DNA from 3 places in the Agarivorans sp. 1_MG-2023 genome. Region 1 is predicted to be linked to each of the others. Evidence: predicted binding sites of a transcription regulator. Region 1 holds the regulator's gene; each other region holds the start of a gene.
What was found. Region 1 encodes sigma-54, which starts transcription at its own class of promoters, with help from an activator protein. Its sites were predicted from a motif close to GTTGGCACGNNNNTNGNNT; they were not measured.
Positions count from the first base shown of each region.

Region 2: Q4592_RS05505 (nitrate reductase) is a predicted target of sigma-54. The motif match lies at 7,783-7,801, and genes of this name have one in related genera.
Region 3: nifH (nitrogenase iron protein) is a predicted target of sigma-54. The motif match lies at 8,080-8,098, and genes of this name have one in related genera.

Region 1 covers NZ_JAUOSJ010000008.1:170,808-181,029, reverse strand. Annotated here, with positions in the region: gene pmbA (metalloprotease PmbA) at 1-805, shown strand, start outside; gene mgtE (magnesium transporter) at 888-2,249, opposite strand; gene Q4592_RS13605 (HPr family phosphocarrier protein) at 2,319-2,609, opposite strand; gene rapZ (RNase adapter RapZ) at 2,575-3,432, opposite strand; gene ptsN (PTS IIA-like nitrogen regulatory protein PtsN) at 3,459-3,902, opposite strand; gene hpf (ribosome hibernation promoting factor) at 3,911-4,198, opposite strand; gene Q4592_RS13585 (RNA polymerase factor sigma-54) at 4,222-5,724, opposite strand; gene lptB (LPS export ABC transporter ATP-binding protein) at 5,775-6,500, opposite strand; gene lptA (lipopolysaccharide transport periplasmic protein LptA) at 6,503-6,979, opposite strand; gene lptC (LPS export ABC transporter periplasmic protein LptC) at 7,005-7,562, opposite strand; gene kdsC (3-deoxy-manno-octulosonate-8-phosphatase KdsC) at 7,559-8,110, opposite strand; gene Q4592_RS13560 (KpsF/GutQ family sugar-phosphate isomerase) at 8,110-9,075, opposite strand; gene Q4592_RS13555 (calcium/sodium antiporter) at 9,116-10,084, opposite strand.
Region 2 covers NZ_JAUOSJ010000003.1:245,803-256,024, forward strand. Annotated here, with positions in the region: gene Q4592_RS05465 (linear amide C-N hydrolase) at 114-1,124, shown strand; gene Q4592_RS05470 (SDR family NAD(P)-dependent oxidoreductase) at 1,452-2,258, shown strand; gene Q4592_RS05475 (YdcH family protein) at 2,351-2,590, shown strand; gene Q4592_RS05480 (diguanylate cyclase) at 2,698-4,050, opposite strand; gene Q4592_RS05485 (ribonuclease H family protein) at 4,295-5,065, shown strand; gene Q4592_RS05490 (hypothetical protein) at 5,070-5,429, shown strand; gene Q4592_RS05495 (PepSY domain-containing protein) at 5,500-6,915, opposite strand; gene Q4592_RS05500 (hypothetical protein) at 7,026-7,343, opposite strand; gene Q4592_RS05505 (nitrate reductase) at 7,869-10,222, shown strand, end outside.
Region 3 covers NZ_JAUOSJ010000001.1:405,346-415,567, forward strand. Annotated here, with positions in the region: gene Q4592_RS01555 (hypothetical protein) at 1-7,535, opposite strand, end outside; gene nifH (nitrogenase iron protein) at 8,144-9,022, shown strand; gene nifD (nitrogenase molybdenum-iron protein alpha chain) at 9,065-10,222, shown strand, end outside.

The DNA of each region.
Region 1 (10,222 bases):
CCCGACCAGTCGTCATAGTATTAGTTGTATGTTGATCGCCGGTGAAAAAGATATGCAACGTGATTACGCCTACAGCGTAGCGCGTGACTTCTCTGACCTCGACAGTATTGAAGAGATTGCTGCTCAAGCGACCAGTAAAACCCTAGGTCGTTTAGGTAGTCGCAAAATTTCGACTTGTGAAGTACCTGTAGTATTTGATCAAGAGGTGGCGGGTAGCTTGTTTGGCCATTTAATTGGAGCGATTAGTGGCGGTAATTTATATCGTCGTTCGTCATTTTTACTCGATAGTTTGGGTAAAAAATTGTTCCCGAGTTGGTTGTCTATTTACGAAGACCCATTTGTTAAAAAGGGCTTATCCAGTACGCCTTTTGACAGCGAAGGTGTAGCACCTAAAGTTAAACACATTATTGCCGACGGTGTTTTGGAGTCTTATCTATTAACGACTTATGCGGGCCGTAAGTTGGGTATGCAAAGTACAGGGCATGCGGGCGGTATTCATAATTGGCTTGTGAAAAACAGCGGTGTAAATAGGGCTGAGCTGTTAAAGCAAATGGGGACCGGCTTATTGGTAACCGAAATGATGGGCCAAGGGGTAAATACGGTAACTGGAGACTATTCTCGCGGCGCTGCTGGATACTGGGTAGAAAATGGTGAAATTGCTTTTCCAGTACATGAAATCACCGTGGCCAGTACTTTGCCTGAAATGTTTGCGAATGTTGTCGCTATTGCTGATGATTTCGATAAAGAGAGTGCTATTCAAACGGGCTCGATATTGATTTCTTCAATGAAGATTGCAGGTAGCTAAAGACAATTGGATTGGGCTAGAGCCACAAAGAAGCTGAATTGCTTGCTCTAGCTCTGTTCTCGTTTCTGGCCTCTAGCTGTGTTTAAGCCAGTATTAAGGTGGCCATTCCTAAGAAAGAGAATAAGCCCATTACATCTGTAATGGTGGTTAAAGCCATACCGCCAGCTAATGCTGGGTCGATGTTAAATTTCTTCATTAGCAGAGGAATAGTGACGCCAGCAAGCCCGGCTAATGACATATTTACAAACATCGCGCCTGCAATGATCACTCCCAGTGTCCAATCCCCTTTCCAAAAGGTTACCACTAGCGCAATCACCGTGGCCCAAATCATACCATTGAGCATGCCAATAGCTGCTTCTTTGCCGATGAGCCAGCGTGAGTTACCTTCCCCAATATGCCCCACAGCTAAGCCACGGATTACCAAGGCAAGTGTTTGATTACCGGCAATGCCTCCCATACTAGGGACAATCGTCATTAAAATTGCCAAGGTGGCTAATTGTTCCAAGGTAGACTCAAACATGTTACTGATAGAGGCTGCGATTAACGCTGCGCATAAGTTTATTGCCAGCCAAAAGGTTCTACGTTGAGTACTTTTTATTACTGGCGCAAAGGTATCTTCGTCATCATCCATGCCGGCCATGCCCATCATGCTGTGCTCGGCATTTTCTCGAATAATATCAACCACATCATCAATGGTTACTCGGCCCAATAAGTGGCCTTGTTCATCGACGACAGGAGCAGATATCCAGTCGTGGCGTTCAAATAATGCCGCTACATCGTCTTCATCCATCGCTACCGGAATAGTCTCTGCCTTACTGTCCATCACGTCGCGAACGTTAACATTTGGGTTAACGGTAAGCAGGGTCGATAAGGGGATATCGCCGAGTAGTGAATCATCCTCGTCCACCACATACAGGGCGTCAGTGGCTTCGGGTAATTCACCGCGCACCCGTAAGTAGCGTAATACCACATCAATGGTGACGTCGGCACGAATGGTGATGGTATCAGTGTTCATGATACTGCCGGCAGTATCTTCAGGGTAGGCTAAGGCGGCTTCTACACGATGGCGATCTTGCCCGTCCATCTGTTCTAATACTTCTTGATAAACACTATCAGGCAGGCTACGCAGCACGTAAGCGATGTCATCGGTGTCCATGCCTTCGGTGGCTGCGGCAAGCGTCTCTGGCGCCATTAATTGCAGCACGCCTTCCATTACGTCTTCGTTAAGTTCTTCGAGAATTTCGCCGTGTTGTTCAGGATCGGTGAGTTGCCATAACACTTTCCGCCCTGCTGGGGGGCTAGATTCTAGCAGTAAGGCTACGTCACAGGCCGGCATTTGATGAAGCATGCGCCTAACATGCACAAACATACCGCTGTCTAGAGCTTGGTTAAGCTCCTGTAAGCGTTTGTGCTGATTAGGGTTTAACTCCATCTCTTCCGGCATAAGCATTCCCTATTATTGTTTGTTTAAGCGGCGCTTGCTAAGTGTAGCGTGTGTTTATTGCGCTTTGGTTTATTCTTCGTCGAAATTCGCTTCTATTAACGCTTGAACGGCATCTAAAGCGGCAGTGGCATCGTCCCCTTCGGAAATAATGGTTAAGGTATTTCCTTGAGCGCTGGCTAACACCAACAAGCCCATTACACTGGCGGCAGAGGCGGTTTTCTCGCCATCGATAATGGTTAGTTCAGCATCAAATTTCTGGGCCAGCTCTACCAGTTTTGTCGCTGGGCGAGCATGCAACCCCAGCTTGTTTTTAACGATAACTTGCCTAGTGAGCTTCAAGACGGTGTTCCAAAGTGCGATGGCGACGTTGTACTTTACGCTGGGCACTAAAGTGTTCAGCTAATTTTTCTGCTACGTAAACACTGCGGTGTTGGCCACCAGTGCAACCAATGGCAATGGTTAGGTAAGCGCGGTTATTGGCTTCCAAATGCGGTAACCAAGATTGTAGTAAATCACGAATTTGCTCAATGTATTGATTGACCAAAGCTTGTGCAGATAAATACTCTTGAACAGGTTTATCTAAGCCTGTCAGTGGCCGCAACTCTTCTTGCCAATGAGGGTTAGGCAGAAATCTAGCATCAAACATATAGTCAGCATCATTAGGCACGCCGTTTTTAAAGCCAAATGATTCAAACACTAAAATTAACTGTTGTTGCTGATCGCCAGTTACTCTAGAGCGAATTAAGCCACTTAGCTCATGCACTGATAAGCGTGAAGTATCGATGCGTAAATCAGCATTTCGAGATAACGGTGCCAGCAGCTCGGTTTCCGATTCAATCGCTTCAGCCAGAGACAAATTGGTTTGACTCAGCGGGTGAACTCGCCGAGTTTCGCTGTAACGGCGGATCAGCGCCTCGTCTTTAGCATCTAAAAAAATGCTTAACAGATTCACATCAGGGCCGGCGTTGCGAATAATTTGGCCTATCGGCGAAGGTTCGTCTGGAAGGTTTCGAATATCGATACTTATTGCTACTTTAGAGTAAGTATTTTTTAAGTTATCGATAAGAGATTGCCATAACACAACCGGGAGGTTGTCTACACAATAGTAGCCCAGATCTTCTAGTACTCTCAAGGCGACGGTTTTTCCTGAACCAGAACGCCCACTCACGATAATGAGTTCCATGACTATCCCTAACGGTGATTAGAGTATTAGGCTACCATGATGTCGTATAATTCGTCATCACTTTGTGCACAACGAAGTTGTTTGCATACTTGCTTATCGTTAAGTTTTTCAGCTACTTGAGATAAGGTGTTGAGGTGTTGTTTACACTGATCTTCTGGTACCAGTAAGGCAAAAACCAAATCAACAGGTTTATTGTCAATGGCGTCAAAAGCAATTGGAGGATCACAACGTAAAAAAACAGCGGTTGTTTGATGCTGTTTATCAATGCGGCCATGAGGTATTGCCACGCCTTGCCCGATACCGGTGCTGCCCATTTTTTCTCTATTCAACAAACTCTCAAATATACATTGAGCTGTCGTATCCAGTTGACCAGCGGCTAGTTCACTAATGATTTCTAAGGCGCGTTTTTTTGAAGAGCATTGGACTGCACTTTGAGTGCAATCCAAGCTTAGTACTTTATCTATTTGCATGGAGGTGACTAATGTTTGTTAAGTTTTTCTTTATGTTTGATAACTTGGCGGTCAAGTTTGTCGATGAGGCCATCAATGGCGGCATACATATCTGAATGTTCAGCGGTAGCGAATAATTCACCGCCATTTAAATGTAAGGTGGCTTCTGCGATTTGATTGAGCTTCTCGACGTTGAGGATGACATGAACATTGTTTATCTGGTCAAATCGTCGAGTGAGCTTGGCAAACTTGTTATGGACATATTCTTTTAAAGACTCAGTAATATCAACGTGGTGTCCGGTAAGATTAATTTGCATAAATATAGTCCCCTTGATTGGCCTTAAAGTAGGCTCTTACGTTGGTTAGAAGGTGGTATCGCTAAAGACTCACGATATTTTGCAATCGTACGCCTTGCCACCTTGATCCCCTGATCTGCCAAAATATCAGCAATCTTACTATCGCTGAGAGGTTTACTGGTATTTTCGGCAGCAACCAGTTTCTTAATTAATGCACGAATAGCGGTAGATGAACATTCACCGCCGCCATCGGTAGCCACATGGCTAGAGAAGAAATATTTAAGTTCGAAAATGCCGCGAGGTGTATGCATGAATTTTTGAGTTGTCACTCGCGAAATTGTTGATTCGTGCATTTCTACTGCTTCGGCTACATCGTTCAGCACCATTGGCTTCATTGCTTCTTCACCGTATTCGAAGAAGGCTTGTTGGTGGTGAACGATACAGTTAGAGACTTTGAGTAAGGTTTCGTTGCGGCTTTCAATACTCTTAATAAACCACTTGGCTTCTTGTAAGTGGCTACGGATAAACTGAGTATCGGTGGCATTAGACGTTTTACTTAAGGATGCATAGTGAGAGTTTACTCTTAGCTTCGGCATCGCATCGGGGTTTAGCTCTACCACCCAGCGACCTTGACGCTTCACTACGGAAACATCGGGAATAACGTATTGGGCTTGGTTTGGCTCAACAGCGTTACCCGGGCGTGGCTCTAAGGTGTGAATCAAACGCATCACTTCGCGCAGCTGGTCTTCTTTTAATTTGGTCTTTCGAGCCAATAAGCGAAAATCTCGATTGGCTAATACATCGATATGGTTAGACACCACATCTTTGGCTTCATTTAGCCATGGTGTTTCTGGGGAAAAACGACTTAATTGAATTAACAAGCATTCTTGTAGCGAGCGCGCGGCAATGCCTACGGGGTCGAAATGCTGAATCCGTTTTAGTACTGCTTCAATTTCGTCAAGCTCTACATCTAAGTCGTTATTGTCACTAGAATTGAGGCCATCTAATAACTGTTCACAATCTTGTGTGAGGTAACCTGATTCATCTACTGCATCAATAATGGCTAAAGCAATGGCTTGGTCTACTTCGCTGAAAGGAGTAAGGCGCATTTGCCACAGCATGTGATCTTGTAAGGAATCAACGGTTTCGCCTTGGAATAACATATCATTGTCGTCACCACCGCTACTGCCGCTCGATGAGCTAGCTGGCGCGGAACTGGCGCTATAAATATCGTCCCAAGTGGAGTCTACGGGCAGGTCATCAGAAACAGTTTCTTGGTTAATGGCATCGCCAGCTTCCATTTGGCTGCTGTCTACGTCGGCGCTAGATTCGGCTTCTGTAGATTTTTCATTGGCTGACTTAGCGTCTGTTGCGTCACTATCATTCGAATGTGACTCATCCGCCTCAAGCAGAGGGTTACTTTCCAGAGCCTCTTGAATTTCTTGCTGTAAATCCAGGGTTGAAAGCTGGAGTAAGCGTATGGCCTGTTGTAACTGGGGGGTCATGGTTAACTGCTGACCAAGACGCAACTGCAAAGATGCTTTCATTAACTACCGCTATCCCTTCTTTTTATATTATTTTCTAAGCTGCACTTTAACTATAGCTTGAATTGTTCACCGAGATAAACTCGTTTCACGTGCTCGTTTTCAAGTATTTCTTGTGGCTTACCTGAGGCTATCAATTCACCCTGACTAACGATATAGGCATGCTCACAAACATCGAGAGTTTCCCTTACATTGTGGTCGGTAATTAATACACCTAGACCGCGATCACGCAGGTGTTCAATGATTTTTTTAATATCAATAACGGAAATAGGATCTACCCCAGCGAAGGGTTCGTCAAGCAAAATAAACTTAGGGGCTGCGGCTAAGGCGCGGGCAATTTCTACCCGGCGACGCTCTCCGCCTGACAGGCTCATACCAAGATTTTTGCGAATATGGCCAATGTGAAACTCTTCTAGCAAATCGTCCAATGCGCCAATCTGCTGCTCTTTGTCCAAATCCTTACGGGTTTCTAATACCGCCAGAATATTTTTTTCTACCGATAAACGGCGAAAGATAGAGGCCTCTTGCGGGAGATAACCAATGCCTTTTCGTGCACGAGTATGCATAGCGGTGCTAGACAGATCATCGTCATCGATAAGTATTCGGCCTTGGTCTCGCGGCACTAGACCAACCACCATGTAGAAGGTAGTGGTTTTACCGGCGCCGTTTGGCCCTAGTAAACCAACAATTTTCCCGGTTTCTACATTTAAACTGACGTTCTTTACTACCTTGCGACCTTTGTAGCTTTTGGCAAGGTTCTCAGCGATTAAGGTACTCATGATTACTCATTGTCCTCGGGGGAGAGTTCTTCTAATTGCTGAGGCAGGAAGATAGTGGTTACGCGATTATTTTCATCGCCTTGAGCAACCATCTCTTGTTTATTAATGCTGTATTTAATCATTTGGCCTTTTACTAAGCTCTCTTCTTGCTTGAGCTGAGCATTGTTGGTTAAGGTGAGGGTCTGCGTTTTTAAATCGTAACGCACCTCGTTGGCCTCTGCTTCAATCGGCTTGCCGCTGTCTAGTAGTTGGTAAAAAGTTGCCGGTTCGCCTTTGGCGATCATCACCTCGCTGCCTTTTTCTTCACTACCTATTACGCTGAGTTCTTCGGCGTGCATTTTTATTGAACCTTGAGTCACCACTACATTATTGTAGAAAGTGACGCGGTTTTCTTTGATGTTGACCTGCTGGCGGTCGGCATCAACAATAATTTGTTTGTTGAAGTCGTCTTCAAGTGCTTGAGAACCCCAAGAAAGCATAAACAAGCTAGCCGCTAGCGCTAACTTACTCTTGTGGGTTGTGGTAAACCGCTTCGATATCATCTAATAAAGTCACTATTTCGTTAGCTAGATCACCGTCCATGCCAACACCATACAGTTCGTACGATGGGCCATACACGGTAACAGGTTGATCGCTGCTCATGGTTTCGCTTTGCAGATCGATTTCCAAACTTTCGGTAATTATGTCGCGAACATACTCGCCACGACTTAAGTTTTTAATCACTACATTGTCATTTAAGGTGACAGTTTGTTGCTGCTGTACTGTAGCGTGATCAGCCACAATTTGCCATACAGGTTGACGAGGATCTGGGTAAACCAAAATCTTTGGTTGAGTAAATTCTGTGTGCTTAAGTTGTTCAAAAAACTCCATTTGTTCGGCGTAGATACGGTAACGTGGGCTGCCGTTTTCGCCAAAGCTGACGCTATAGAGTTTCTCTGCAACAAAGTTGGGCTTGCTGGCTTCGCGTTGAGCGCTTTGTTGTTTAGGATCTGAGGGGCTTAATTGCCACAACACCAAGGCGAGAACGAACAGGCTCGCAAAAAACAGCGTAACGCGATTCATACACTCATACCTTGAGCATATTCTAGCTGATCTTTGGCTTGCAGTATCAGATCACAAAGCTCGCGTACTGCGCCAAAACCACCTGGGGTAATGGTAACTAAGTTAGCATCTTGTTTACACAGCGGGTGGGCGTCATGTACTGCAACACCTAAGCCACACGCGCGCATTACCGGTGTATCAACCACATCGTCGCCAATGTATGCCACTTTGTCAGCTGACAGGTTGAGTTGTTCGAGCATTTGTTGGTAGGCCACCATCTTGTTTTGTTGGCCTTGGTAAATGCGGCTTACACCTAAAGCCTGCATGCGTTTTTCTACGATAGTAGATTGGCGGCCGGTAATAATGGCCACTTCTACACCAATGTTTAACAAGGCTTTAATGCCAAAGCCATCGTGAGTATGAAAGGCTTTTAGCTCTTCACCATCGTTGCCAAGGTAAATCCGGCCATCGGAAAACACTCCATCAACATCGCAAATAAGCAATTTGATGTTTTTAGCACGGGTAAAGTTTTGCGAGCTTACCGAGCCATAAGGCGTGTTAATCGTCATTAATATACTCCAGCCTGCAGCAGGGTATGCATGTTAAAGGCCCCCACTACGGTCTGTTGGTTTAATACAAACAAGCCGTTAATTGATTTGGCTTTCATCAGCTTTAAGGCGTCAAAGGCTAACCAAGAGTCTTCAATGACTTTGGGGTTTTTAGTCATTACTTGGCCAATTGGTGTGTCATGTATATCGATGCGTTGATCAAGTATTCGACGTAAGTCGCCGTCGGTAAAAATACCCACCAATTGCTGCTTAGCATCAACAATTCCCACCATACCTAAACCTTTGGCAGTAATTTCGAACAATGCTTCACGAATAGTTTGTTCGACTGTTACTAGAGGGATTTGTTCCCCGCTTAGCATTAAGTCACTCACACTTAACAATAATTTTTTACCTAAAGTGCCGCCAGGATGAGATAGCGCAAAATCATCGGCAGTAAACCCACGGGCTTCTAATAGTGCTACCGCCAACGCGTCGCCCATTACCAAGGTTGCTGTAGAGCTTGCGGTAGGCGCTAACCCTAATGGGCAGGCTTCACGAGGTACTGAGATACATAAATGGTAGTTGGCAAGCTTGGCCATAGACGAGTTGGGGTTGCTGGTCATCGCAATAGAACGAACACCAATTCGGTTAAATACAGGGTAGAGCGAGAGTATCTCTTCTGATTCGCCGGAATTAGACAAGGCTAATACAATGTCTTCGGCAGCAATCATGCCTAAATCACCGTGGCAGGCTTCGCCAGGGTGAACAAAAAATGCGGCGGTGCCGGTAGAGGCTAAAGTAGCGGCGATTTTATTGGCAATGTGGCCTGATTTACCCATACCAGTAAGAATCACCTTACCTTTACAAGCTAAAAGCATTTCGCAGGCGGCGGCAAATTCTTGATCAATATATTGATGGAGATTTTCAATAGCTAAGCTTTCAATCTCAAGGACTTGCTTGGCTGAAGCAATGTAATCAAACGACACTCATTTCCCCTTAGTTTCTTAAATCAGTAATAACAGCTGCTTAGGCTAGAAATAATAGCAGTTGATAGCCTATGAAGCCGCTTAACAATAAGCCGCCTTCCCAACGAGTGATTTTGCGGCTTTTACCAAAGCCCATCGCCATGATGAACAACAGTACAGTAACACCCATCATCACATAAAAATCGCGGCCAGCAGCGTTGGCGTCAATTGCCCCTGGCGCTATGAACGCCGGGACAGCCAGTACTGCTAGAATGTTAAACAGATTAGAGCCGATAATATTGCCCAGAACTAGGTCATCCTCTTTCTTGATGACACCGGCTACACAGGCTGCTAGCTCTGGCAAGCTGGTGCCAATGGCAATAATGGTGAGGCCAATCACCAAGTCGCTCATACCAAAGTAACGAGCAATCTCCGAGGCAGAACCCACTAATAAATCAGCACTGAGTGGAAGCACAACCATACCCACCGCTAGCCAAAGCAATGCTTTGCTAGTTGGTACATCGTTAGGTACTTCTGATTCAGCTTCCTCGATCATTGGGTCAACGTTGGCGCCTTTGCGCTGGCGCAATGAGTTGATAATTAAGTAGGCCATTAACGCTACAAACAGAGTGAGTAACACAAACCCTTCTTGGTAACCTAGGTGTTTATCATGAAGCACCCAGCCGGCAACTGCGGTGGCTACTAATACCATAGGTAGCTCTCTAAACAGGGTAGAGGAGGATACTATTAGCGGCTTAAGCAAGGCGGTGATGCCTAGTACCAGAGTAATGTTGGTAATATTAGAGCCAATTACGTTGCCCACGGCGGTATTCATTTTGCCTTCTAGGGCGGCAGTGGCTGACACCATAACCTCTGGTGCAGAAGAACCTAAAGCCACAATAGTTAAGCCGATGATCATTGGTGGTAAACCAAAATTATTAGCAATGGCGGCTGCACCATAAACAAAGCGGTCGGCACTCCACACCAACAGTGCGAGGCCCAATACCAATAATAAACATTCAACTAACATGTGAATCCTTCAGTTATAAAACATCAACGATGCAAAAAAATCGGAGCATTGTCGGCATTTTCCCTGCAAAAGGGAAGAGTTTAGCCTTGAGTGTCATCAATTATCTCAATAATATGTCTGCCTTGGCCAATCAAGATT
Region 2 (10,222 bases), on a different contig from region 1:
ACCACTTTTAGTTGTTTAATGGCGTTTTATAGATTGTTTTTTAGAGTTCATTATGTACTTAACAAAGCAACACTGAATTCTAAAATCCAAATTATTTAGTCCAGGAGTCATCCATGAAAAAATCAATTATCGCTTTAGCACTTGCTGCAACGTCAGTTGTCGGTTTATCAACTACTGCAGAAGCATGTTCATACTCAACCATCACTGACTCTACTGGCAGCCTTTTCGTTAGTCGTACTAACGAACTGCCAATGGAAACAGAAGAAAACTTAATCATTGTTCCACGAGGCCATGAATTCCGTGATTCAACATCACAGTACGGTTTCGTTGGTATGCGTCACGGTGACACTGAAATGATTTCATCTGGCCTAAACGAACACGGTGTAAGCATTGAAGCACTAGGTTACTGGGGTGCTGAATACACTGAAGATGAGAAAGCTGCAAAATCAACGTCTCTATCTATCATGTCAACGCTGCTTGGCAACGCGAAAACCACTGAAGAAGCGATTGATCTCGCTAAAAATACCCCAATCGTATACGAAGGCATGAAGCAGTTTGACGGCGTAACCGTTGCATTCCACTACGCTATTACTGATGGTAAGCATTCTGTTGTCATCGAGCACGTTGCGGGTGAAGCTGTTGTTTACGAAAACACTTTAGGTGTAATGACTAACGACCCAAGCTACCCAGAGCAAGAAGCAATGGCGAAAGAAGCTATCGCAAAAGTGAATGGCCGTGTTGATGACGATATGGCTGTATTCCCAGGGTTTAGCACCAGCTCAGAAGATCGTTTCTCACGTATCGCGGCACTTAATGCCGCATATAAAGCCAACAAACCTGCCAATGATGCTCGTGACTTAGGTCTTAACCGCGCATTCTCACTACTAAACAATATGGAGCTAGTTTCTGGTTCTATGTACTGGGAATTCATCTCACCTAAGCCACAATTAATTGCTTACGGTAACGTGGTTGATATCGAAGATAAAGCGTACTACTTCCGCACCTACGATAACCCTACGATTCGTAAAATCGATTTAGACAGTATTAACTTCTATACCGTGTCTTATTCAGCCAAACCAATTTATGGCATTGAAGCAAGCTATGTGGAGGTGGCTGTTAACTAAACGCTGCTAATCTTGCATCATCTTTGATAAGCCAGCGTCTGCTGGCTTTTTTCATCATGTACACTTTGTCATATCCAACATATTGCTTTGTTTTTCTGTGTAGGTTTAACCATGGCTTCTGTTCCACATGTCGCCTCAAACTCGGGGCAAGGCTTAAGCCAACATTATCAGCGTTTTACCAAAAGGCTTGAGCGGTGGAGAAAGACATTATTAAGTATTTCTATAAACTGTTTAATGTAATCGCCTGATTATCAATTTCTCATACTGCTGCTAATCTTTAGCGCATTGAAGCAATATTGCTCCCAGCCTTATTTTAGGAATGTATCCATGCAAAAAACGATATTGATTACTGGCTCTACCGACGGCATTGGTTTTGAAACTGCAAAAATGTTATTGGCTCAGGGGCATCAAGTTTTATTACATGGGCGCAATGCCACTAAATTGCAGCAAGTGGAGCAAAATTTGGCCGCTTCGGTAGAGGGTGCCAAGGTACAAGGTTACGTTGCCGATTTGTCTAACTTACCGGCTGTTAAGCAACTGGCTGAAGCGATTAGTCATGATCACCCCAAGTTGGATGTGTTAATTAATAATGCGGGTGTATTTAATGTTCCCAATGCCATTACCAAAGAGGGTTTAGATCTGCGTTTTGTGGTGAATACTTTTGCGCCATATTTGCTCACAACATTGTTGTTGCCCTTAATGAATGCGAGTGGGCGAGTGGTTAACTTATCGTCGGCGGCACAAGCCACGGTAAACCTTAATGCTTTAGCGGGTGAGGGTAAGTTGTCTGATGGTGAAGCTTATGCGCAAAGTAAGCTGGCGCTCACTATGTGGTCTCGCTTGATGGGACTGGCGCAAAAATCGCGGGGCCCAATGGTGGTATCGGTTAACCCTAAATCACTATTAGGCAGCAAAATGGTGAAAGATGCTTACGGTATCGCGGGTGGCAGTTTAAGCATTGGTGCAGATATTCTTTGCCGCGCCGCTTTAAGCGAAGAGTTTAACCATGCTCATGGCCAGTATTTTGATAATGACCTAGGCCAGTTCGCCTCACCTCATGCAGATGCCTTAAACGAGCAAAAATCTGAGGCCGTATTGGCGGCCATTGAAGCGCAAATTGCCAAGCTGGTGTAAGGCTTAACAACTTATATCTTCGCTAGTTGTTCGATTCTTACGCTTTAAGCTAAGCTTTTAGTTTCTGTGGCTTTAATTTGAAAGGAGTTTTTATGTTAGGTGAAGATCATTCCTTAGTGAACGAGTTCCCTGAGTTTTTAGATACCATTACTGCTTTGGTAAAAAGTGACGCTGGTTTTGCTAAAGATACTAAGCATTACAATACTTTAGATAAAGAAATTAGAGTGCTTGAGCTGCAAGGTGGGCCGATTGATGATGAAGCGATGCATAAGCTAAAACATGACCGGTCAGTATTAAAAGATGCGCTCTACCAACGCTTGAAAAGTGCCTGAGTAGCTAACATTGGGTCGATGGTATCTTTAATAACTTGATAGATGGTTATGCCTAAAATACTGTCGGTCCTTGGCCTATTTGCTGTGATAAACATTCCCACCTAGGTTTATTCTTTCAACCCTCTTTTTTGTTGATACATGCTTTTGTCAGCGTCTGATAGCAGTTGTTTTACATTGGTTTCTTGGCCTTGATACAAGGTAAAGCCAACGCTTAAAGACGGTGAAATACGCTGTTCGTACCAAAGCAAGTCACTGGCTTCTACTGCTTGTTGAATTTTGCTGATGATCTTCTTCGCGCTGGAGTCATTGGTTATGCCACGTAGTACAACTACAAACTCATCTCCGCCAAATCGTGCAACGGTATCCGAGCCGCGAACGTTTGCAATAAGTTGTGCAGATACATGCTTTAACAGTTCGTCACCCGCTTCGTGGCCAATACTGTCGTTTACTCGCTTAAACCCATTTAGATCTATGTTGAGTAGGGCAAAGTTGTTGCGCACCATGCTTTTTGTAGTGAGCTCGTCCAGTAAGTTGAGCACGTAACGCCGATTCGGCAGTTGGGTGAGTTCGTCTACCAAAGAGGCTTTATGAACTTGTTTATAATGCAAAAAGTGCAACACCAGCATTAAGTAAACCAGCAGTGTGGCAATGCCGCCAATAGCGTTGGATAAATCTTTGGTTTCTTGAATGTGTTTAAGCTCATCAATATTGAATTTGGCGGCCATTAACCAACTGCCCGAGGGTAAGCGAATGATGTGCTCTACATCTGCTTGTGAGAAGGTTGACTCTTCACCATAAAAAACCTCGCCTGCTGCGCCGTCGATGGTGTGTTTTCTCAGTGAAATACTGGCGCCGTCAAAGGTGTCTAAGCCGGTATCACTGATCATTTTTTGGTAATCCATCACTACACTCACGCCTCCCCAGTATTGTTTGTTTACTGGGTAATCCGAAAAAATAGGATAGCGCGCAATTAAGCCAATTCCTCCCTGTACTAAGGGCAGGGGACCTGCGATATAAACCTGCTTCATTTGTTTGGCTTTTAATACGCTTTTTAGTTGTTCTGGCTTGGTTCTAAAATCAAGCCCAATGGCGCCTTCGTTGCCTTCAAGTGGGTAAACCATAGAGATAATATTGTTAGGAGCAATGCCTACATTTCTTACAAAGTTGGCTTTGCTGAGTAACTTTTGGGCAATGGTTTTCCAGTGATTGGTGGCTAGGTTAGGGTCTATGGTAACTACAGTGGCAAGGCTGTCGGCTAAATAGGTATCTTGAAAGATGTTGGCTTCAAACTTTGAACGAACAAGCGCTAAGTTTTTGCTGAGCACCGCCTCTACTTTTTCAGCTTCATGAGCCACAAAATATTGAGTGGCGAATTGGGTGCCCGCAATGGCTGCGCTAAAAAATAAAATAGACGATAAAATAAAGACTAAATTAGCTTTCTTTTGTAAGCCTACAAACACTGCATGTTGCTCTATGGGTTGCTTAAGATGTTTATACTTTAGCCTAAGGAAACTGCTTGTTTCTAAACGAGCTTAAGTAAATATTGAGTTTGTGATGTTTAACTCTAAGCAGATCACTTTGTTGCTCAAATTAGCAGCATAGTGAGCTAAATAGCGCAATGCAGAGCGGTGTATTGTCACTTAATCATTTCCTGCGCTGCGTTTGCTCGGTATATTAGCCAGCAAATAATCAAAAGAGTTCGTCATGGCTAAAAAGTATTACGTAGTGTGGCAGGGTCGCGAAACCGGCATATTTACCGATTGGCCTACCTGTAAACGACAAATCGATAAGTTTGCAGGCGCGAGATATAAATCCTTTCCTACACAAGCTGAAGCAGAAGCGGCGTTTGGCGGCAAAGCCAGTACTAGTGGTAGCTCTGGAGCTGCTGCGCCAGCAAGAAAACGTAGAGCCGGGCAAACTGTTAAAACTTATACCGCTGCCGAGATAGATAAACTGGCGGCAGAAGTGAAAATATTTACTGATGGCGGCTGTGAGCCTAACCCGGGTAAAGCGGGATCGGGCATTGCTTTGTATCGAAACAATAAAGTGGCTGAGCTGTGGTACGGTTTATACAACCCTATGGGTACCAATAATACTGCTGAGCTAAATGCCTTAAACCAAGCGTTAATTATGGCCAAACAAGAATTGGCCAATGGTAACCGAGTGGCTATTTTATGTGATTCTAAATATTCGATTCAGTGCGTCACCCAATGGGCGGCAGGCTGGAAGAAGAAGGGGTGGATAAAAGCTTCTGGTGAAATTAAGAACTTAGCACTTATTCAAGAAATGTTTGAACGCCACCAAGAGCTAAAAGACAAGATTCAGGTGTTACATGTTAATGGTCACGTGGGGGTTGAAGGGAATGAGTTGGCCGACCGTATGTCAATTCATGCTATCGCCGAGAAAGACCCGCAGTTTTGTGCTTACCCTCAGCCAATTGATTTAAAAGCTATTTTAGCTTTGCGCGCGGGGTGATGTAATGGAAAACACGCAAGCAAAATCGCTCAGCGAGCAACGTTTAGTCAGTCTTTCTGATGTGGCTAACTTGGCGCATTTTCGTATTCAGCAAGATTTTAAAGATATTGACCCGGTGATTGGCATAAGCCGTAACATGCGAAAAAGTGGCGTGCCAGCAGATATTATGACCATTGATTGCTTAAAATCAGGCAAGCGAATTATTGTGGTCTTGCATGACCAAGATCCCGAGCAAGTGTCTTATCAGTTCTCGTATAAAGACCAAGACCCTGCTGGTGAGTTTTTAAGTTTGGCTAACGCAGATTTGTCTGAAGCGGTTTTTTATGAATGGATAAAAACTTACTTCACTCCTGCTAATGAGTGAGTGATACATGAGAGCTTAAAGGCCAGAGCGAACAACGGTTCACTCTGGCTTTTTTATGTCTTTAATTTACCTAATCTGTTAACCGTTTCAGCACTGGTACACGAGAAAGTAAGATAAAATCTAACAGTAGTACGCTAAGCAAACTGAGGCCTGCTAGAGGGAACATGAGCGATACAGCAATCATTACTAGGCTGGCAGATTTCCACAATGGCAGGTTTTGTGGCAGCGGTGGCGCAGCAAGATTCAGTGCTCCTTTGGGCCTACGTAACCACCACATCACCACCCCCGATACCGCAATAAAAATAAAGGCTACACATAGTAAAGTGTTGGCAATAACATTTGCTAGTCCCATATCACCTTGGTGAAGCGCAATGCCTGCAGCCATAAATTTAGCCATTAGGCTGTAGTCTGGCCAGGCGGCTTCAGCCAGAACTTCACCGCTGTATTGGTCTATATGGGTGGTTCTATCTTGGGTGGCGTCGCTAATATCACCACTCATGGTATTGGCCGAAACGGTAAAAACACCTGTCTCAGAGCTAGGAAAGTTAACTCTGAATCGGCTAAACCCATTGGCTAAAGCAAAGTTTACCACCTGATCGATATTCAATGATTTAGCTGCATGTAGCGTATTGAGCTGCGCCTTCGAGTTGGGCATTGGGGTTTGCTCTAAGTTCCAAGCTACCTCTTTGCTTTGGCTGTGGTTCATGCTGCTGTGGTCTACTTCAGATAGCGGTACATTGTCCCACTTTTCTGCAGGAAAACTGTTCCACGGTTGTACGAATTTGCCGCCCCAAATACCGGCCCAAGATAAGCCAGACACCAAAAATAGCAGCAAAAATAAACCTGTAATAACACCGATGTTGGCATGTAAATCACGCCACAATAGCCTTTTCCCGCTATTGAAACGAATTATTAGAAAGCCCGCTTTACTGGCTTTGTCTCTTGGCCACCAAAGATATAAACCGGTGATTAGCAATACAATGCTTAGGCTGGCAGCTATTTCAATTAGCCTGTCTCCTGTATCACCAATGAGTAAAGTGCCATGAATATCGTTAGCTAGGCTGTACCAGCTTTCATCTCGATTTATTTCGCCTAATACCTCTGCGGTATAGGGATTAACGGTGATAAATAAAGCCGCATCACTTTGGTTGGAAATGGCAAAACGGCTGGCTTTATCTGCGGCCGGTGGAGTGAGGTATTGTTTTACTTCTGCATTGGGATATTGCGCTGTTACTGCAGCCAATTGTACCGAAGGGGCCAGCGGTGTTGTTTGAGGTTCTATATTTATAATTTGCGAGTATTCAGCTTGTTCAATGGCATCGTCGTAAAGCATGACTAACCCAGTTAGCGATAGCATAATTAGAAATGGCACCACAAATAGGCCGGCGTAAAAATGCCAGCGCCAGGCCACAAAATAAAATAACTTTGGGTTTTTAGTTGTTGTTTTTAGCGGTGTTTCAGTCTGTATAGCAGGTTTGCTTAACATGACATTTATCCTTTACATAGCAGCTAAATAGCCTGCTTACACCTTCGATTTGTTATAAACAAAGGCGCAAATACACACTATTCAGATTACTTATTAGTGACTAAATTGGTTTAGAAAAAAGTATCAGTAAAGAATGTTGTGGGAGGTGAGCGTGGGCTTTGCACTAGGTAACGTGTATTACTGGTTTCCAGCCAATAGCTTGGGGTAATGGCCACTAAAGCAAGCAGTTGATACAGCGAATGGGTAAACGTCGAATGACCAACAGTGCTGAACTGACTTAAAGAACAATGATTGCCTTTTGAGGAATGCGGTGAGTTGTCGCTGGCACCTTCTACTTGAACCAGTTTAAAGCCACCTAAAGTACAAATAGACTGCCAAACGCCAGCACTAGAGCTGTGGGCGTTAATCACTGGCATAAGGGTAATCAACAGCCAACTGCATAACCAGGCTGATAGTACCCAATGTTTAATATTTGTGCGTTTTATGTTGGCTCATCCCTGAGATGTAGCAAATTCAGTACTTGCTGAAATACCACTGTTAACTTAGTTGGTGATCTTATTTAACATTTGTTTATTTGCAAGCAGATGTCGCAATAAAATTGTCAAAAAGGTGAATAGAAGTCACTAAGGGGCAAGCAGCAAGAGTATGGCTGTGGTGTGCAAGAAAGCCGAGCAACGTAAATGTAGGCCTATATTGCAGAGCTTTAGTTGGTAAAGCAGGTTTGCTAACACATTCAAGAAGGCTCAAATTCGGGATGTTTCGCACCAATCGAGTGCAGGGTTTATCTCAGACTGTTTTTTTGAGGGGGTTTTAGCACCAATATCTGCTTTTTCTACTCCTTAAGTAATAGGTTTTTTAGCGCTTTTTGTTGGTTCATCTCTTGCTATGTATTCCTTATAAAACGCGGGCGAAGAGCATCGACTCGCGAATGAATACGGTGAGGAGTATACAGCGTGTCTCAACAGCAATCTCAACAATGGATTAAAACCACCTGCCCATATTGTGGTACCGGGTGTGGCGTAGAAGCGAAAGTAGCGAGTAACGGAACGGTTGAAGTGAGAGGCGACCAAGCCCACCCTGCAAACAGTGGTTTGCTTTGTTCAAAAGGCTCGGCTTTAGGCGAAACAGTGATTAAAGAAGGGCGCTTGCAAAGCGCTTACATTAAAGGTCATAAAGAGTCCCTAGATAAGGCGCTAAGTTATGTGGCCTCTCGCCTAAGCCAAACTCTTGCCGAACATGGTCCTGAATCTGTGGCCTTTTATGTATCCGGTCAATTGTTAACCGAAGACTACTATGTTGCCAATAAGCTAATTAAAGGCTTTATCGGTAGCTCAAATATCGATTCTAACTCGCGTTTATGTATGTCTTCAGCGGTGGCTGGCCACAAACGTGCTTTTGGTGAAGACATTGTTCCTGGAAGTTATGAAGACTTAGAACATGCTGAACTAGTGACCTTAGTGGGGTCTAACCTTGCTTGGTGTCATCCCATCGTTTATCAGCGTTTAAAGCGCGCTAAGCAAGCAAATCCCAACTTAAAGGTGGTGGTGATCGATCCGCGTCGTACCGACAGTTGTGACATTGCCGATTTACATCTTCCCTTAAATGGCGGCACCGATGTCGCTTTGTTTAATGGTTTGCTCGCATATTTGAGTGAGCACGGAAAACTGGACGCCGAATACATTGGCCAGTTTACCGAGGGTTTTGAAAGCGCAGTGGCGAGTGCCGTAGAAGATGCAGGTGATTTACCCGCGCTAGCCAAAACGTGCGGTGTTGAGCCCGAAGCTCTGCTGCGTTTTTTCCAGTTGTTTGCCGACAACCAACGCTGTGTAACGGTATTTAGCCAAGGGGTGAATCAAAGTAGCCAAGGCGTAGATAAAGTTAACGCGATTATTAACAACCACTTAGCAACCGGAAAAATAGGCAAGTTGGGTGCTAGTGCATTCTCTATTACGGGCCAGCCTAATGCCATGGGAGGGCGCGAAGTTGGAGCGCTATCTAATTTATTAGCAGGGCATTTAGATTATGTGCCAGAGCATTTGGCGGCGTTATCGCAGTTTTGGAAAACCGATACTCTTAGCCAAAAGCCAGGTCATAAAGCGATAGACCTCTTTGAAAAAGTGGGCAGTGGTGAGATTAAAGCAATATGGATTATGGGGACTAACCCAGCAGTAAGCTTGCCTGAATCGACAAAGGTGAGAGAAGCCTTACTCAATTGTCCCTTAGTTGTCGTGTCAGATTGTATTGCTGAAACAGATACCACCCGTTACGCCGATGTTCTTTTACCTGCAGCAGGTTGGGGGGAGCGTGATGGCACGGTAACCAATTCTGAGCGAATGATTTCTCGCCAGCGTGCGTTTGTTAAAGCTGAGGGTGATACTAAGCCCGATTGGTATTTGCTGAGCCAAGTGGCTAAAAAAATGGGCTTTGCTCAAGCCTTTGATTTCCAAAGTTCTGCTGACATTTTTAGTGAGCATGCAGCCTTATCGGGGGTATTAGCCGATGACAGTAAACGAAAATTCAATATCAGTGGTTTGAGTGGTAAAGATCAACAGGCCTTTGATGAAATAGAGCCACAACGTTGGCCTATTACCGCTGACAAAAAAGCCGCTAATCTTAGTTTATTTAGCGACGGCCGCTTCTCGACCGCTTCTGGCAAAGCGCAACTTATTGCGGTAACTAACCAAACTACTCAGCAGCCATTGAGCCAAGCGTTCCCGCTGGTACTCAATACCGGTCGTGTGCGCGACCAATGGCATACCATGACACGCACAGGTTTGGCGCCGCAGTTAAGCAGTCACGCTTCAGAACCGTTGTTAGAGGTTCACCCACAAGATGCTGCTAACCAAGGTTTATGTGATGGTGACGTAGTGAGCCTAACCAGCCAAGTAGGGGCGCTTAAAGTACGTTTAAGTATTAGTGAAGGGCAAAAACCTAGGCACTTATTCATGCCTATTCATTGGAACGCACAATACTCCAGTGATGGCTTAGTTAGCCAAGTGGTTGATAGCTCAGTTGACCCCATTTCTGGTCAGCCCGAGTCGAAACATACGCCCGTAAAATTAAGCTCGTGGGACTATGTCAGTGAAGCGGTATTACTAACGGCAACTCCATTAACAAAGCAGCAATGCCAAGATTTACCCGTAGACTATTGGGTAAAACAAGGCTTGGGCGATGGGTATTTATACCGTATTGCCGATACTAGCCAAGCGGTGGAGTTAGCCAGTAAATTGAAGCAGTTTTTGCTCATCAATAGCAAGCTGCAAAGCCTCGACTTTGCTGATACCGAGCAACAACGTTACCGTTCAGC
Region 3 (10,222 bases), on a different contig from region 1:
ACCGAAATATAGAACGAGATAACATCACTTGGATCATTGGCTATATCCCCATCAAGGTGGCCAGCCACACTAATATCTTCTCCCTCTATCGCGTCAACAGTGGATGTAGACAGTTCACCGGGCTCTGAAGGCGTGCAAGGGATGCCTCCGCCGCCGGAATGCCCAGTAACTTGGACCAGCAAAGGCGCCGAGATGAACCGAGCATCTTCGCCGTCTATTACTCTTGCTTTTACAATAATGGTGGTTTCATCGGTATCTAAAGCACTAAACAGCGTTGCACCTGCGAGTATATCTGCAGCTGTTTCTACTATAGCGTCACTGGTTAAACCATTGGCGGGAATGATCCAGTTGTTGTTGGCCCCCATAGTGGCACCATTGGGGTGGTGTACTTCAAAGAACGCCCCGTCTGGGATCACAATCTCTATGTAGTCTAGATACTCTGAACCATCGATATCCTCTTCAATGAACAATACGCTGCCATCAAGCGAGATGGCGCTGCCGTCTATGCTAGTAAGTGGCTCTGTTGTGGCACTTAAACGTGTATTTAGCTCAACTCTGGCGGCAACGTTCACTTGCAAATCGGCATTAATAGTTTTTATATCAGTGCTGCCGTTTGGTGCGGTATCGGTGACTTGGTAGGTGATGGGTATGGTAAAATTTCCACTAAGATCGGTATCTGCTTGAATAACCAATTTTCCACTGGCTAAAAACTCTTCCCAGCTAGTGGTATTAAGGTCAAACAAAGTAGACAAATCTAAGCCACCCGCGCTTACGTCTATCGACACGCCCTCGTAAAACAAATTTATGCCAGTAGGCAAGCTTACAATGGTGTAGCCAGTTACAGACTCACTGCCATCACTATCAGCGCCTAATGCGGGTAATAAATTTAGAGAGGCTTCGCGGTCTTCTACTGCTTGGGATGTTAGGTTATTCCCGTCGTTTTCATCGACTATCGGTGACACTTCAATATTAACGGTATAGTTGAAATCGCCACTGTCTCCATCGGGTTCTGTAGAGATAGCGATGATGTCGAAAGACAACTCGCCACTAAAATCATCGGTAGTTTTTATATAAAGCTGAGACAAAATGTCGTTGCTTATTTGATAGACCCCTCCAGTTACTGGGTCTTTCGTGACCGGCGCTAGGGGATAGGGAGCGCCCATGTTATCAACTAAAGTAATTCCACTGGGTAGATTAGTAATCAGCAGGTTAATGCTCTCAGAGGCGTCGTTATCACTGGTACTAAATTCAAAATCCAAGGGGATTAATTGATCTTCGTTTACACTCACTTGATTGCTAATGATGTTGTTGGCTTGGTCTACTGCCCAATTGCCAGCACCAGAGTCGGCAACTAGAGGCTCATCTACAACACCCTTAAGCTCAATGGTGACTGTTTGAGCAGGTGTTTCTATTGAGACAGGGCTTGGTATTAAACCATCAATGGTTGATTCAGTCGCAATTGCCGAAACACTGATGGTCAATGTTTCGCTAACCGAACTGATGTCTTGTTTAGGAATGAGAGTTATTAAACCTGCATCAACCTCATTAGCATCAACTAGGTAGGTATTTGGGCCATCGAGCGCACTTGAACCACCTACAACCTGCCAGCCAGGGTCCACCACTATTTTATAGCTGAGTGTTTCAGACCCATCAGTATCGGTAAGTTGCGCGGCGATAACCTCACTCACATCAATGGCATGATCTTCTAAGCCTTTAATATCTCTTACCGACAAGCTGGGTAGGTCTGCTTCAGGTTGTACATTTACAGTGATGGATTGGCTAGTTTGTGCCGTTTGGTCACTTGGACTCGCGAATACGTTGCCAGACTCAGTTGCGACGGCAATGAGTGTAAATACAAATTGTCCCGCCAGGTTGTTGTCTGCTTTAACAGTCACTTGGTCTAATTGCGCTTGTGTGTAGCTTTTACCTTCTTTAATGGCATTGCCGTTTAGACTTAAGTGTAAACCGTTAGGTAAATCGGCAAATTGATAGCTTAATGATTCAGAGCCATCTACTTGATCAACCAAGTTTGCGGTAATGTCTAAAGTTTGCACAGAACCATCATCTTCCACCATGTTGTAGATGGTTTGTGAAGCACCGTCCCAAACCGGAGTATCCGCTACCGGCAAAACAGATACCGCAATGTCAGCATTAATGGTTCTGTTTCCAGTAGCCGTATCGATAGTGGCGCTCACTAGAATATCTACTGCACTGGTGGTGTCTGACTCATTTTCTGCTGGCTGGTAGGTTAAAATCCCATTCGGTTTGGCGTTACCATCAACAATCTCTAAATCAGTGATGGTAAATACACCGCCACTGGCAATGAGTTGGACGTTGCCTAACCATAAGCTTCCGCCATTTAGTGAAGCTTCGTCGATGAGTATGTTAGTGACAGTTTCGTTTTGATCAGTATCACCAGGTCTAACCTCAATAGACAGAGTAACCTCATTGTCTTCGGTGGTTTGCACGTCTTCGGTTCTAATCACCCCAGGAGAATCTCCCAAATTCAAAGTGGCGCTACTGGTGACTTGGTCACCATCAAAATCTTCGACTACATAGGTAATGGAATCGACTAACGCAGGGTCCTCGGTTACATCACTCTCAGTCGTGAGTTCTAACTGGCCGTTAGCATGAATAGTCAGCTCGCCATAAACCTCAGTTAATAGATTTGGATTATATAATAGGACTGTTTCTGAACCGTTGGCAGGTATGTTGTAATCAGTGCCCATGTAATTGAAGCTGATGAGCGTTGCGCCATCAGCGCCACTGACAGTTTCATTGAGTAACTGAGTGGTAAAGTTTTCTCCCTCCACTAAATCTAAGGACCTAGTTTCGCTTTGCGGTACATCGTCGGTTACTGCCACTGCTATATTAACTGGCGAGCTAGTATCGCCATCGGCGTCAATGGCGGTCACGCTAAAATCTAAAGAAAGTAGATTATCATCAAGCCCATCTGGGTGGTCGAGGGGGGCTAAAAGCACAAACTCGGTACTGCCATCTAGGTTGATTCTAATTTGAAATATATCTTCCGCTAAGCCATTACTGGCTATGTACCAACCATCACTATTGGCTGCTGTTAAGCTTATGGGGCTACCGCTAGATTCAAGCCCTAGGGCGTTAAATGCCGCGGTGTCTATTCGCAACTCAGCAATATCATCACTGCCTTGTTTTATGCTTATTACTGGGTCAACACTAGACACTCCATTAGGGTGATTACCACCTGCTAAATCGGCTTCTTCTACTTCTATTTGGCCTACAGCGCTAATGCTCGGATCTCTACCATCAAAAATAGTTACTAACGATGTGGCCGTTTGCGAAGTGCCATCGGAATCACTGGCTTTTATTGGAAGAGCAATAGTTAAGCTTTGTTCTTGGGAGGTGGGTAAGTGATCGACTTGGCTATAGAGATTGATTGTTAAGTCTACATCGGCAGCACTGTCAGCAGCTATGTTTATGTCTTCAGGTAAGCTCACTGTGAATACAACTTCGTTAGTGCTTAGTATGGCGTCATAACTGCCATCTGCGTTGTCGCGCCAAGTAAGTGCTTGGCCATTCTGACTTAAAGGATTGTTATTGGAATCTAAAACTGGGTCGCCATTGGTTATATCTAGCGCCAGTTGATCGATAGGATCTTGATTAGAGACTAATGATACTGAGCTAGTGGCAGTGCTAAATACGTCAACAGGAGTGCTTGGATCTCGCGGCGACTCACTTAGTTGCATATCCATTACCGCGATAGAAATATCGCTACTATCGTTTATCGTAATGTCTAAATTTACGCTTTGTGAATCATTGTCTGTATCACGCACGTTTAGTGTTATTGGAAACTGAGAGCCATTGTTTTGGTCTATGCCTTTAAATAAGGTGAACTCATAATCAAGTGTTTCGCTTGTTTCACCGTTAAAAGTGTCAAGAATACTAATGGTAAATACGGGGTCGTTTATGTCGTTGGTATATGCAGTTAACGTGTTGCCGAAGGGAGAAACAGCATAAGATAAAGGCTCGCCACCGCTACTAAGGGCTGGTTGTTGCTCATCAAAAGCGACTGCAGCAATAGCATCACTACCCACAACCAAATCAACACTACCTGTGGCGCTAACTTCACCCGCAATTAAATCGGCTTCATTAAGCATCACTGCTTGGTTATTGTTAAGCTGAGGATCATTACCGTCTGAGAGCCCCCACTCAACAATACCTGGTGCATTGTCACTACCGTCTAAGTCGCTAGACAATATAGTGAGCTTTAGAAAGGTTAAGTCGCTGCTGTTTAACTGGTTAATGCTATTAAACATGGTTAAGGTGGTTGTTCCAATAAGCTCATCACCATTTGCAAGGCTGGTCAGACTCAAAGTAAATACCAAGCCAATAAAAGGCACTTCTGCGCTAATGGTTTTACCGTCGTCACTTAAGGAGTAATCAAGGGATGTTAAATGCGTGCTGCTGGTTAGAAATAGCGATTGTAAGTCTACTAGCGTGGCTTCGCTGAAGGCGAGGCTTTCTGGGTCTGGATTATCGCTCCCAGGTTTTATCGTAAAGGTTTCAGTAAAGCTGTTAGGTGAGTTATCTAAATTACCTTCGGTGCTAACAGCCAAATCATCAACAAAATGACCGGCGGCACCATCACTAATTACTATGTTGTTAAAAGCGTTGCCTGTATCACCTGAGCTATCGGTGACTTGATACTCAAACCGTAACTCTTGATCTTGCTGGTGGTTTAAATTTCGGTTGGCATTAAAAAACCAGTATCCGCTGTTATCAACAAATAAACGCCCTTGGTCAGTATCAAAGACAGCAGGAATTGTCCCCACGTCTTTAGTCACTCCGTCAACGGTGACTTGAGTGACGTTTAAGTCACCGTCTAGGCTAAAGTCATTATCAGTTACATTACCAAAAACCGATTCACCTTCAATAACCTGAGCAAAGTCGTTATGCACTTGAGGAACGGAGTCTTTAAGCGCAATCACTAAGGGGGTAAGTACGGTTTCGCTGGTTCCATCAGAATCATACTGAGTGGCTGAAATGATCGGTGTTAAAAATGATTCATCAGTATTTAAGTCGTTGTCTAGGGCGCGGTAAACTAAGGTCTGAATAGAGTTATTTGCCAGAACAGTAAACTTAAATACCAGTTCGTTGGTATCAACAGTGCGCGCTTCTAGGGTTTTATTGTCTGCCGAGACAATTAAGGCAACCGCGCTGCCTTCTGATTCAACACCTGCCAGTTCAGGCTGGTTCTCTGCAAAACTAATCGCTTGCGCATCGTAAATGTTTACGTTGGAGTTGGTTACCAATACGCCCGTTTGGTATAGGTCTGTTTCGAGTAAAATATGAGGGTCAGGTTCGTTTAACAAAGGTAATGCATCTTGTGCGTTATTGCCTGCCACATCATTTACTGAGGTGTTGAGTGTCCAAGGTTCTAGCTTTTGTAAGCTACTGGTATCTATGTTGTTGGTCACCCAATTACCATTGTTATCTACGCTGGCTAGTGCTTCAATGCTTAGGGTTCCGTCGCTTATTTGAATACTCACTAGCTGGCCTTGTTCAACGCCGGTGGTGGTTCCTTGTAGGCTAGTGAGAGTGCCAGCTTTAAATTGTGCAACGTTAAAGCCATCTAAGGTATCGATATCAATGGTAGGAATACCAGTATCTAAGGTGATTACGCTGGTGGCTGTTGTTGGGTTACCTGCTACATCGGTGGTGTGTACGGTTAAGTTCAATTGGCCATCGGCTAAACTGGCCAAGTTTTCGGTGGTTTGCCATTGATTGTTTAATGATTGCACTTCAAAACTAAGGCTTCCCCCGAGTGAGTCAGTAACACTAATGAACACGGTTTGACCATCTTCTACGTCAATTAAGCATCCTTCTAATAAGGTTGAGCCTACTTCAGATTGATTGATGGCATTGTCTCCATTGCCTTCAAATCGTGCGCTTATGGTCGCTTGAGTGTCTTTAACAATGCTTGAATTGGCGTTGGTAATATTACCTGCAATGTCTGTGGTTGAAGCTTCTAGCGTGAGTTGGCCATCAAGCAAGCTTGATAAGTCTGTGCTTGCTAGTTCCCAGGCACCATTAATGACCTGAGTTTCTAGCGTTAACTGATCACCATTACTATCGGTAACCACGACTGTGACTACCTGTCCTTCCTCAACATTGTTTAACTCACCAAACAAACGGGTAGAGGGTGCTTCTGCTGCGTTTATATAGTTGTCACCCTGGCCATCAACATTTGCATTTATTTCCGCTAGGGTGTCTTTAACAATACTTGAGTTTGCAGTAGCAATGTTACCGGCAATATCTAGTGTATTAGCGGTAATGCTTAGTGTCCCTTCGGCCAGTGAACTTAAATCTACATTGTTGATTTGCCAGCTATTGTTGCTAACGGTGGTTTCAAAGTTAAGCTGTCTGCCATTGCCATCATTTACGCTGACGCTAATGCTTTGACCGTTCTCAATATTCGCTACGTCACCAAATAGCTTTGTGGTGGTAATTTCCACAGCGTTTATGTAGTTGTCGCCTAAGCCATCAATGTGGGCTTCTATACTCGCTTGGGTATCTTTTGTAATTGTAGATGTTGCTGTTGCTGGATTACCTGCAATATCTATAGCATTTGCGGTAATGCTTAGCTCACCATCTTGTAGACCAGATAAATCGTTATTGGCAATTTGCCATTGGTTGTTAGCTACCGCCGTAGTGAAATTAAGCTGGTTACCAGCAAGGTCGGTAATTTGCACAAATACGGTTTGTCCGTTTTCTATGCCAACTATGTCACCATGCAAAGGGGTGGAGGATTGCTCATACTGGTTAACATAAAGATCTCCTTGGCCATCTATTTCAGCTTCTATAGTGGCCACTACATCTTTAATTGTTGAATCGCTAGCCTCTACAAATTGACCAAAGTAATCCGTTACGCTGGCGTTTACATCTATCTTACCCTCACTCAACAGCTGAATATCTAAGCCTTGGTATTGATAGCTGTTGTTGTCGACCACTGCATTTACGGTAATGGTTTGTCCGCTAGCGTCAGTAAGGGTGATAACCACCACACGGCCATCTTCAACATCAATGGTGTTTCCTTGTATTACTACCGAGGGCACTTCAAATTGGTTTTCGTAGCCATCACCACCGTCAATAATATTTACTGTTATAACGGCATCGTTACTCAAGGGGGGGATAGCATCGGCCTGAGCCCCTTGGTTTTCAGTGGCGCTAATACTTAAATCACTATTCTGGGTAGTAAAACCCGCTTCTGGAAGTGTCTCATCTAAGGTTGGTTGCACCCTAACCACAAATGAAGCGCCTTGACTAGATGGGTTGGTACTATTGTTAGTGGTGTTTGGAGAATAGAGGGGAGGAGCTGCGGTCTCGCTATCTTCAGCAGTTGTTTCCAATAGCGGATTTTTAGCTAACTCATTAATGACGTTTTTTACTAACGGAACACTGGTGTCGACTATTTCAGAAGGCGTTACTTTCACCCACTGACCATCGGCCATCACTTTCCAAATTTGTCCTTGTATATCTACGTAGACAACTGGCTTCATCCTTTAGCCCTTACTGTAAACAATATCTGTCTAACATAATGTTTAGCACAAAATTTTTACTAATGAGTAATTAGTAAACTATTTACTTAAGAAAGTCGCTATATACTGCGGTTTAGCCGAAAACCAGGCAGCAACAAACACTCTTTAAAGGGGCTGTATAGGCGTTTAAAAGGCGGATATTTGCTCAAATCTCCTAAAAGCATTATTTAGTCGCTTTGAATTTATATAGATTTCATTCTTACTATTTTTATTAATTTTTAGTCATTTCCTTGTTTGCACCATTTAATCCGGCTTGATGAGCTACTAAGAATTATTCCTTAATAGACATTAAGTGCTGCTAATTGCTTGTGTTAATAGGTCATAAAATTAGTTTTAGCTCATGTGCTACACCATCTAAATTACCGAACCATCCCTCCAATACGCTAGTCACCTTTGCTACAAACGCGACATTTGCTCGAGCGATTGTCAGCTAGTTCAATTGTTTAAATACACTCGAAAACACATTAAATTCATATATTACAGTGCTTTATATTTTTTCTGAAGGCTTGGAACAGTATTCGCAATAGCTACTACGGGAACCGTTAATCAAGCTAATAGGAAGAAATATTATGGCTATTCGTCAATGTGCAATTTACGGAAAAGGCGGTATTGGTAAATCTACCACTACTCAAAACTTGGTTGGAGCTTTAGCGGAAGCGGGCAAAAAAGTAATGATTATTGGTTGTGATCCTAAGGCGGATTCAACGCGCTTAATCTTACATGCAAAAGCGCAAAACACCATCATGGAAATGGCTGCAGAAGCTGGCTCAGTGGAAGACATCGAATTAGAAGATGTACTTAAAGTGGGCTATGGCGGTGTTCGCTGTGTTGAGTCTGGTGGCCCAGAGCCAGGTGTTGGTTGTGCTGGTCGTGGTGTTATTACTGCCATTAACTTCTTAGAAGAAGAGGGCGCATACGAAGAAGACTTAGACTTTGTATTTTACGATGTACTTGGTGACGTTGTGTGTGGTGGTTTTGCCATGCCTATTCGCGAAAACAAAGCGCAAGAAATCTACATTGTTGTATCTGGTGAAATGATGGCGATGTACGCCGCTAACAACATTTCAAAAGGTATTTGTAAGTATGCTGCTACGGGTAGTGTGCGTTTAGCAGGTCTTATATGTAACTCGCGTAAATGTGACCGAGAAGATGAGCTTATTGAAGCACTAGCCGCCAAAATCGGTACCCAAATGATCCACTTCGTACCACGTGACAACGTAGTACAACAAGCTGAAATCCGTCGTATGACGGTAATTGAATATAACCCTAAGTGTAACCAAGCCAACGAATACCGCACGTTAGCCAACAAAATCATTGAAAACCAACTGTTTGTTGTTCCTACACCAGTAACGATGGACGAGCTTGAAGAACTATTGATGGAATTCGGCATCATGGATGAAGAAGACGAATCAATCATTGGTCAAACAGCTGAAGAAGCAACGGCTTAATCACTCATCTTAGTGAATATAACAATGCTATAGGAGGCAGCAATGTCAGATAAAAAAGCAGAGACTCAAGCGCTGATCGATGAAGTGCTAGAAGTCTATCCAGAGAAAGCCAAAGCCGATCGCAAAAAGCACTTAGGTGCTAATGACGGCGAAGCCGGCAGCTGTATTACCGCTAACCGTAAATCATTGCCCGGTGTAATGACCGCGCGTGGTTGTGCTTACGCAGGCTCTAAAGGGGTGGTGTGGGGACCAATTAAAGATATGGTACATATCTCTCATGGTCCAGTTGGCTGTGGTCAATACTCACGCGCTGGGCGTCGTAACTATTACACCGGTTACACGGGTGTGAATAGCTTTGGCACCATGAACTTCACTTCTGATTTCCAAGAGCGTGACATCGTGTTTGGTGGCGATAAAAAGCTAGCGACCATGGTTGACGAAGTAGAAATGCTATTTCCGCTGGCTAAAGGTTTGTCGATTCAATCTGAATGTCCAGTTGGCCTTATCGGTGACGATATTGAAGCTGTGGCTAAAACCAAGGGCGCAGAAATTGGCAAAACCATTGTGCCAGTGCGTTGTGAGGGTTTCCGTGGGGTGAGTCAATCACTGGGCCACCACATTGCTAACGATACCTTACGTGATTACGTATTGGATAAATCGGAAGGCAAAGAAGTCGCAACTACTGATTACGACGTCGCCATTATAGGTGACTACAACATCGGCGGTGATGCTTGGTCGTCACGTATTTTACTTGATGAAATTGGCCTACGTGTTGTTGCCCAATGGTCGGGTGATGGTACTTTGCCTGAGCTTGAAAACACTCCTTCAGTAAAACTAAACCTAGTGCACTGCTACCGTTCAATGAACTACATCTGTCGTCACATGGAAGAGAAATATGGTGTGCCATGGATGGAGTACAACTTGTTCGGCCCAACCAAGTGTGAAGAGTCGCTACGCGCTATTGCTGCCAAGTTTGATGAAAAAATTCAAGCCAAAGCGGAAGAAGTGATTGCTGGCTACAAAGCACAATGGCAAGCGGTTATCGACAAGTACCGCCCACGCTTAGAAGGCAAAAAAGTAATGTTATACGTAGGTGGTTTACGCCCGCGTCACGTTATTGGAGCCTACGAAGACTTAGGCATGGAGATTGTGGGAGCCGGTTATGAGTTTGGCCATAACGACGACTACAGCAAAACCGTA